Linked DNA regions of Thermosynechococcus vestitus BP-1. The protein of the gene in region 2 interacts with the protein of the main gene of each other region in a pairwise test. Links are inferred from orthologs where the notes say so. Each region holds a gene or a part of one and is shown on either strand. Other genes may lie near its edges. The genes, in order: dprA and recA.

What was found.
Region 1: the proteins of recA (region 2) and dprA interact in binary tests that used the Bacillus subtilis proteins (3 or more experiments, as listed by UniProt). The link is inferred for Thermosynechococcus vestitus BP-1 from one-to-one orthologs.

What each region holds. Positions count from the first base shown.
Region 1 is NC_004113.1:1,491,401-1,494,710, reverse strand. What follows is about bases 320-3,310. They hold dprA (DNA-processing protein DprA), read right to left. Parts: upstream 2,384-3,310; coding sequence 1,256-2,383; downstream 320-1,255. Other genes in these bases: ndhC (photosynthetic/respiratory NAD(P)H-quinone oxidoreductase subunit C), read right to left, coding at 2,932-3,294; TLL_RS07250 (NAD(P)H-quinone oxidoreductase subunit J), read right to left, coding at 2,390-2,896; TLL_RS07260 (DUF3288 family protein), read right to left, coding at 930-1,214; TLL_RS07265 (J domain-containing protein), read left to right, coding at 367-933. In the rest of the region: TLL_RS07270 (WecB/TagA/CpsF family glycosyltransferase), read right to left, coding at 1-276. UniProt on the Bacillus subtilis protein: Protein that helps load RecA onto ssDNA during transformation. Binds cooperatively to circular ssDNA, is able to bridge different segments of DNA. Favors the loading of RecA onto SsbA- or SsbB-coated ssDNA and formation of RecA-DNA filaments.
Region 2 is NC_004113.1:2,171,026-2,174,295, reverse strand. Bases 294-3,244 are described here. They hold recA (recombinase RecA), read right to left. Parts: upstream 2,328-3,244; coding sequence 1,260-2,327; downstream 294-1,259. Other genes in these bases: TLL_RS10580 (hypothetical protein), read right to left, coding at 2,397-3,209; TLL_RS10590 (GNAT family N-acetyltransferase), read left to right, coding at 754-1,293; TLL_RS10595 (tetratricopeptide repeat protein), read left to right, coding at 294-752. Also shown: more of TLL_RS10595, read left to right, coding at 1-293. UniProt on the Bacillus subtilis protein: Multifunctional protein involved in homologous recombination, DNA repair and competence.

The DNA.
Region 1 (3,310 bases), 680 kb from region 2 along the record:
ACCATAGACCCGCTCTGCCTCCGGAAAACCCAAGAGCCGTAGGCCCCACACCAAAGGCATGCCGTCAGAAGTCACCAGTTGGGCACCATTGACCACCCGCTGGAAGGGCGATCGCCACACCCCCGTCATGACCACATGGACATTGGCCGCCACCACATAGCCCCCCTGGCCTTGACCAATCCATTCAGCCATGAGATCACAGGCTTTGCTGTAGGTGGTGACATCAATCCGCGTTCCTAAAATATGCGCCGACTGCACCTTGGGGCTACTTCGCATGTTTGACTTGATTCCAGCGTAGGACATTGGTTGCAGAACTAAAGTGAACATCCGACAATGCAAAGCAGATGTCATGTTGTGCCCTGCGGAATGAATCTAGAGGAGTGCTATCGCATTCTGGAGCTGTCACAGGGAGCGTCCTTAGCCCAAGTTAAATCCGCCTATCGACGGCTCGCACGACGCTACCATCCCGATGTCAACCCCGGCGATCGCACGGCCCATGAGAAGTTTATTCTCCTCCAACAGGCCTATGAAAAACTAGTGCAGGTGCTGCCCACCTTTCGCCCTACCCCCATCCCATCAGAACCGCAAACTCCCCCGCCACAAACACCGCCACCGCCCTCTGCCTTTGACATTGAACTGAAACACGCCAGCTACCGCCAACTTCAGGAATTCCTCAAATATCGCTGCTATCAACGTGCCATCTCCCTTGTGGAAGGCTTGGCCAGTCGACTGCCCCAGGATGCAGAAGTAAGGCAGTGGCAAGCCGTTACCTATCAGTGCTGGGCGCGGCAACTCATTCGCGATCGCCAACCCCAAGCGGCACGGGAATACCTGCACCGAGCTCTAAAAGTAGACCCGGATAACCGTCAGCTTTGGCAAGAAGTCGAAAAGGACTTTCGCACCCTTGATCGCCTCTACGGCAAAGCAATCTAAGTCCAATCCTCCTGTTTATTGCTGCCCACCTTGTAAACGCCGCCGCGAGCGTGGATGGCACGGGTACGTTCAAAGAGTTCTTCCTGCGTAAGTTGCCATTTTTCGAGCAGCTCGGCCATTAATTTCTTATTTGTCTCGGCGCCGGGGAAGCCGTCGTAGCGAATCAGCAATCGCCCCAATTCCGCCAAGTTGTAATCACTGATGCCCTCTTGCTGTAGACGCTCGAGGACTAACCGATCTTGAGCTTCGCGAGGATGTTGTAGGTTCTGGGAGTTGGTCATTTCAGCCTCCAAGTGACAAGTGAAATGTTTTATGAAATGTTTTAACAGCCAGTTTTGCGATAGCGATTCCCTGGCTGCTGCTCTACGTAGCCCATCAGCTCTAGGTGGATTAATTCCGCCATGACAACGCCCGTGTCCAAGCAGACTCGCTGCACAATGTCGTCGAAGGCAACACTCTGGCTGCCTTGACTCAGTTGCTGAATCGCCTCCAAAATCTGTTGCTGCGGGAGCGATAGCGTTGGGGATGGGGCTGAGAATGGTGTCGGATCAAGGGGGGGTGTATGCCCTAATAATTGTTCAAGGAGAGCTTCTTCTCCCAAGATAAGGTGTGCCCCCTGATTCACTAAACTAAGGGCACCCTTGGCACGGTGGTTATCCAGATGCCCCGGCAGCACATAGACATCGCGACCATACTCAGCAGCATAGCGAGCCGTAATCAGAGCACCGGATTTGTAGGGAGCCTCCGCAATAATCACCGCCCGACACAGGCCGGCAATGATGCGGTTGCGGCGAGGAAATTGGGAGCGATCGGCACCCACGCCCCTGGGGTACTCGCTCAAGAATCCGCCGCGTTCATGGATCTGGTAATAAAGGGGACGATTTTCCTGCGGGTAGATCATATCCACCCCTGTCCCCAAGACCGCCAGGGTGGCACCGCCAGCCTCTAAGCAGCCACGATGGGCTGCACCGTCAATGCCTGCAGCCATTCCCGAAACGACAGTCAAGCCAGCCTGAGCCAGAGCATACCCCAGCTTGTGCGCCCACCGTTCGGCATATTCTGAGGGATCACGGGTACCGACAATGGCAACGGTTGGTGTGGGTTGACGGAGAATTTCTAAAATACGGTTGCCACCATAGTAAAGCAAGGGTGGTGGATCAGGAATTTCCCGCAGCAGCGGTGGATAACGGGGATCACTCAGTACCCAATGGTCGGGATTGAGCTGGCAGTGGTGTTCGTAGAGAGTGAGGGGTTGGCACTGCTTCCGATAGTGGGCGATCGCCCCTTGGAGTTTAGGACCAATCCCCTCTACCTGTCCAATAGCTGCTATGGGCGCTTGCCAAGCCGTTTTCAAATCCCCAAAGTGTTCCCAGAGGCGCTTGAGTAACACCGGACCCAGGCCGGGTACTTGTGACCAGCTATACCAGTAGGCAGCATCAGGGGGAACCAAGGGGGCTTAGTAGGCTTCCTGCAATTCGTAAAAGTCAGGGGTGATGTAGTCTTTGCGCAAGGGCCAACCCACCCAATCCTCCGGCATGAGGATGCGCTTCAGGTTTGGGTGCCCCTCATAGACAATGCCAAACATATCGTAGGACTCCCGCTCTTGCCAGTCGGCTGTTTTCCAAATCCAATAGACCGAAGGCACACGGGGATCATCCCGCGGCACAAAGACTTTAATGCGTACCTCTGGGGGACGATCGGCATTATCACTGAGTTTGATCAGGTGGTAAGTACTCACCAAGTCTTGGCCGGGGCCCGAATCATAGGCGGCTTGACACCGCAAATAGTTAAAGCCATCGGCATAGAGGGTCTGGCACACCGCCAGCAGGCGATCGCGATCGACTTTGATCATTTCTACGCCAGAGGCATCCCTACCAAGGGATTCCACACTCAGGTTTTGAGACTGTAGGAGGCGGCCGACAGGGCCAGCTTCAACAATGGGGGCTTCCGGGGTGTCACTCATGTTCGCTGCTCCAACTTAAACGGCTATCGACTCACTCAGGACCATTCAAGGGCACGTTTGCGCCATGCATAGACCAGAGCCACGACCAGAATGGCAATGAAAATCAAGGCTTCAATGAAGGCCAGCAATCCCAACTGATGGAAGGCCACTGCCCAGGGATACAAAAAGACCGTCTCCACATCAAAAATGACAAAGACGAGGGCAAACATGTAGTAGCGCACATTAAACTGAATCCAGGCGCCACCAATGGGTTCCATCCCCGATTCGTAGGTCGTCAGGCGGATCATCCGCCCCGATTTGGGGCGTAATAGGGCAGAAGCAGCCAAGGCCAGTACCGGTACCAGACTACAAATAATCAAAAAGCCGAGAAAATACTCGTAACCACTGAGAACAAACACAGTTGCAGTGTCCCTC
Region 2 (3,270 bases):
ATGGTTTTGTCGTGGCACAAGAAGCCCTGCAACTGGCGCAGTTCCAGCAATTTGAAGATGCTTTGGTGCGGGCAAAGCTGGCAGTGCAGTTGGCACCCCGAGCCCACGAAATTTGGGCATTACTGGGGGGACTCTACCTGACAGTTAATCAACCCAAGGATGCGGTGCCAGCCCTAGAGCAGTCTTTGAAACTCAATGACAAAAATCCAGGAGCTTATTTCAACTTAGGCTCTGCCCATTTTCGCCTAGGGCGCTACGACGCCGCAGCACGGGCGATCGAGCAGGGATTGGCACTCAAGCCCAATGCCACCGAGGAATGGTTTAATCTGGGCAATGCCTATCTCAAATTGGGGCAGAAGGATCGGGCGATCGAGCAATACCGCCGCTCATTGCGCTTGGATCGACGGTTTTGGCCAGCCTATACCAACATTGGCCTCGTCCTCTATGAACAGGGCCATATCCGCCAAGCAGTTAAGAACTGGGAACAGGCCGCAGACATTGACCCCAAGGCGAGTGAACCGAAACTAGCCCTAGCAACAGCCCTGTTGCAACTGGGGAATGAAGCAAGAGCACTGCAACTGGCAGAGGAGGCCCTGCGCCTTGATAGCCGCTATGGCACCGTGGAGTTTCAACGGGAAAACCTCTGGGGCGATCGCTTAGTGGCGGATACGCAAATCCTATTGGCCAAGCCCCCGCTGCGGGCACTGATGAGCCAACTCCAACCTGAGCAATCTGCCCTTCCTCAGCCCTAGGATGATTGAGATTCGGGCGGCAGAGATCACTGACCTTCCCAGTGTCGCTCAGCTGGTGGCGCTGAGTTTTCATCCCGGCAGCGGTTGGCAAGCCCTTTGGCGCAGTTTCATTCAGTTAGGGATTGAGCAGGATTTGCGCGATCGCTGGCAGCGGGAGCGGCCCCACTACCACTGTTGGTTAGCCGTCCTACGCACGGGAGGCTCTGCTCTCTGTGTGGGGAGTGTTGAAGTGCAGCTCCGTGAGCTTAGGGGGCAACCCTCTCCCTATCTCTCCAATTTGGCGGTGCATCCCGATTACCGGCGGCGGGGCATTGGCCGGCGGCTATTAGAGACTGTTGAGACCCACCTTTGCTCCACCTATTCCAATCTCTATCTTCACGTCCTTGCCCAAAATCAGGCGGCGCAGCAGTTATATGCCCGCTGTGGCTTTGAAGTGGTTGAGGAGGGCTTCACGTTTTGGGGAGAGCGGAAATTGCTCCTGCGAAAGTCCCTGGCGAGCGATCGCCCCTATTCCCCTTCGCCAATTTCCTCCTCAGTATAAGCCGCTGTATTGGCGGAGAGGGCTACCCGCTGGTCAAACCTTTGCCGCACCTGCTGTTCAATCTCTTGGGCAAAGCTGGGGTTCTCCTCCATGTAGTTAATTGTGTTGTCGCGGCCTTGGGCAAGATTTTCGCCGTTGTAGGAATACCAAGCCCCCTTGCGGGTAATCACACCAACTTCCTCAGCCATGTCGAGGATACAGCCGAGATTGGCAATACCCTTACCAAAAATAATGTCAAACTCCGCAATGCGAAAGGGAGGCGCCACTTTATTTTTGGCCACCTTGACTTTGGCGCGAATACCAAATTCCTCTGTTCCCTTCTTCAGGGTTTGCACCCGTCGAATATCTAGGCGCACCGAGGCATAGAACTTGAGGGCTACTCCCCCCGTCGTTGTTTCCGGGTTACCGTAGGTGAGGCCAATTTTTTGCCGCAATTGGTTCAGGAAAATCACCGTACAACCTGTTTTACTGATATTGCCGTTAATTTTGCGCAGGGCTTGGCTCATGAGGCGGGCTTGCAGCCCCACATGGCTCTCTCCCATGTCACCCTCAATTTCGGCACGGGGTACTAAGGCGGCCACGGAGTCCACCACTATAATATCCACAGCGGTTGAGCGCACCAGTTGATCAACAATTTCTAGAGCCGCTTCCCCAGTGTCTGGCTGGGCAACCAGTAAGTTTTGAATATCTACCCGTAGGGCAGCGGCATAGGTGGGATCAAGGGCATGTTCAGCATCCACAAAAGCCGCCACACCCCCTGCCTTTTGCACTTCAGCGATGGCATGGAGGGCTAAGGTGGTTTTCCCTGAACTTTCAGGCCCATAAATTTCAATGATCCGCCCCTTCGGTAGTCCACCGCCCAAAGCAAGGTCAAGGGTGAGGGCGCCACTGGAAATCGTCTCCACCTTCATGCTGGTGGCATCTCCAAGGCGCATAATGCTGCCCTTACCAAAGCTGCGTTCAATTTGGGAGATGGCAAACTCAAGGGCTTTGCGCTTTTCGGGGGAAAGGAGGGAAAGGGTGGTGTCACTCATAGTGAGGTTGCAGAAGTTGGCACCTTTCTAAGTTAGCGGATTGGTGAAACGGATCGCCAAGGGGGCGGGTTAGATCAGCTTGCGACGGACAACAATAGCATTGTCACCCACCACAGGATCACGCACAAGCAGGTGACCTTCGGTATCCATGATCATTACGGTCTGATACCCCAAGTCATGGGCGGTTTGCCAAAGGCTTTGCGCCAGTTGATCTTGCTTTGCAGGACTGAGATCATACCAACCGTTGGCCAGCATCAGTTCCAAGCGCTGCTCGCTGGGGGTGAGGGTTAGGGTGGGATCAAGGGCGTTGCTGTAGCGATCGCAAATGGCCAGCAATTGCTGGCGGACGGTGAGGCTGTCACTGACAGCGGAGGCAGGCGCGATCGCCACTGCTGACGGCGTGGGTATCGGTGTTGGCTTTGGCATCGGGGGGGGCAGGGGGGGTGGTGTTGCCGCCGTTGGCGTGGGTGCGGGGCGAGGTGGCACCAGCACACTGGCTTGGGGATGCTGGGTTGCTTTCGCCGCTGGCGGAGCGGGAGCTTGAAACCAACTGAGGGGATGCAACCAAAGCACAATGAAAAGGAGAGCGATCGCGATCCCCGTTAATGTCGTACGGTTATAACGCTGCTGTAGATGAGCCGGCAGCCGTTGCTGTACCCAGCCCATTCCCTGCCACCATAGGGCTGCCCCTCGATTGACCCATGAACGTTCGGGATTGAGCTGTTCTGGGGTGATCCCCTGTTGTGTGGCCATCCCCTGAAGTTGCTCCATGGCCTTGCTGAGGAGGTGAATGATCCCCTGAAGCGTGGCGATCGCCTCCCGTAACAGCAGGAGGAAAAGGTTTTGCCAAAGGGTAGACTTGGGGGAAGGAGTGGGGGTCATTGGAAAGGTTAATCGCAATCCTATGCACTATTTTTGATCCTACGGCATGCGATCGCCCCCC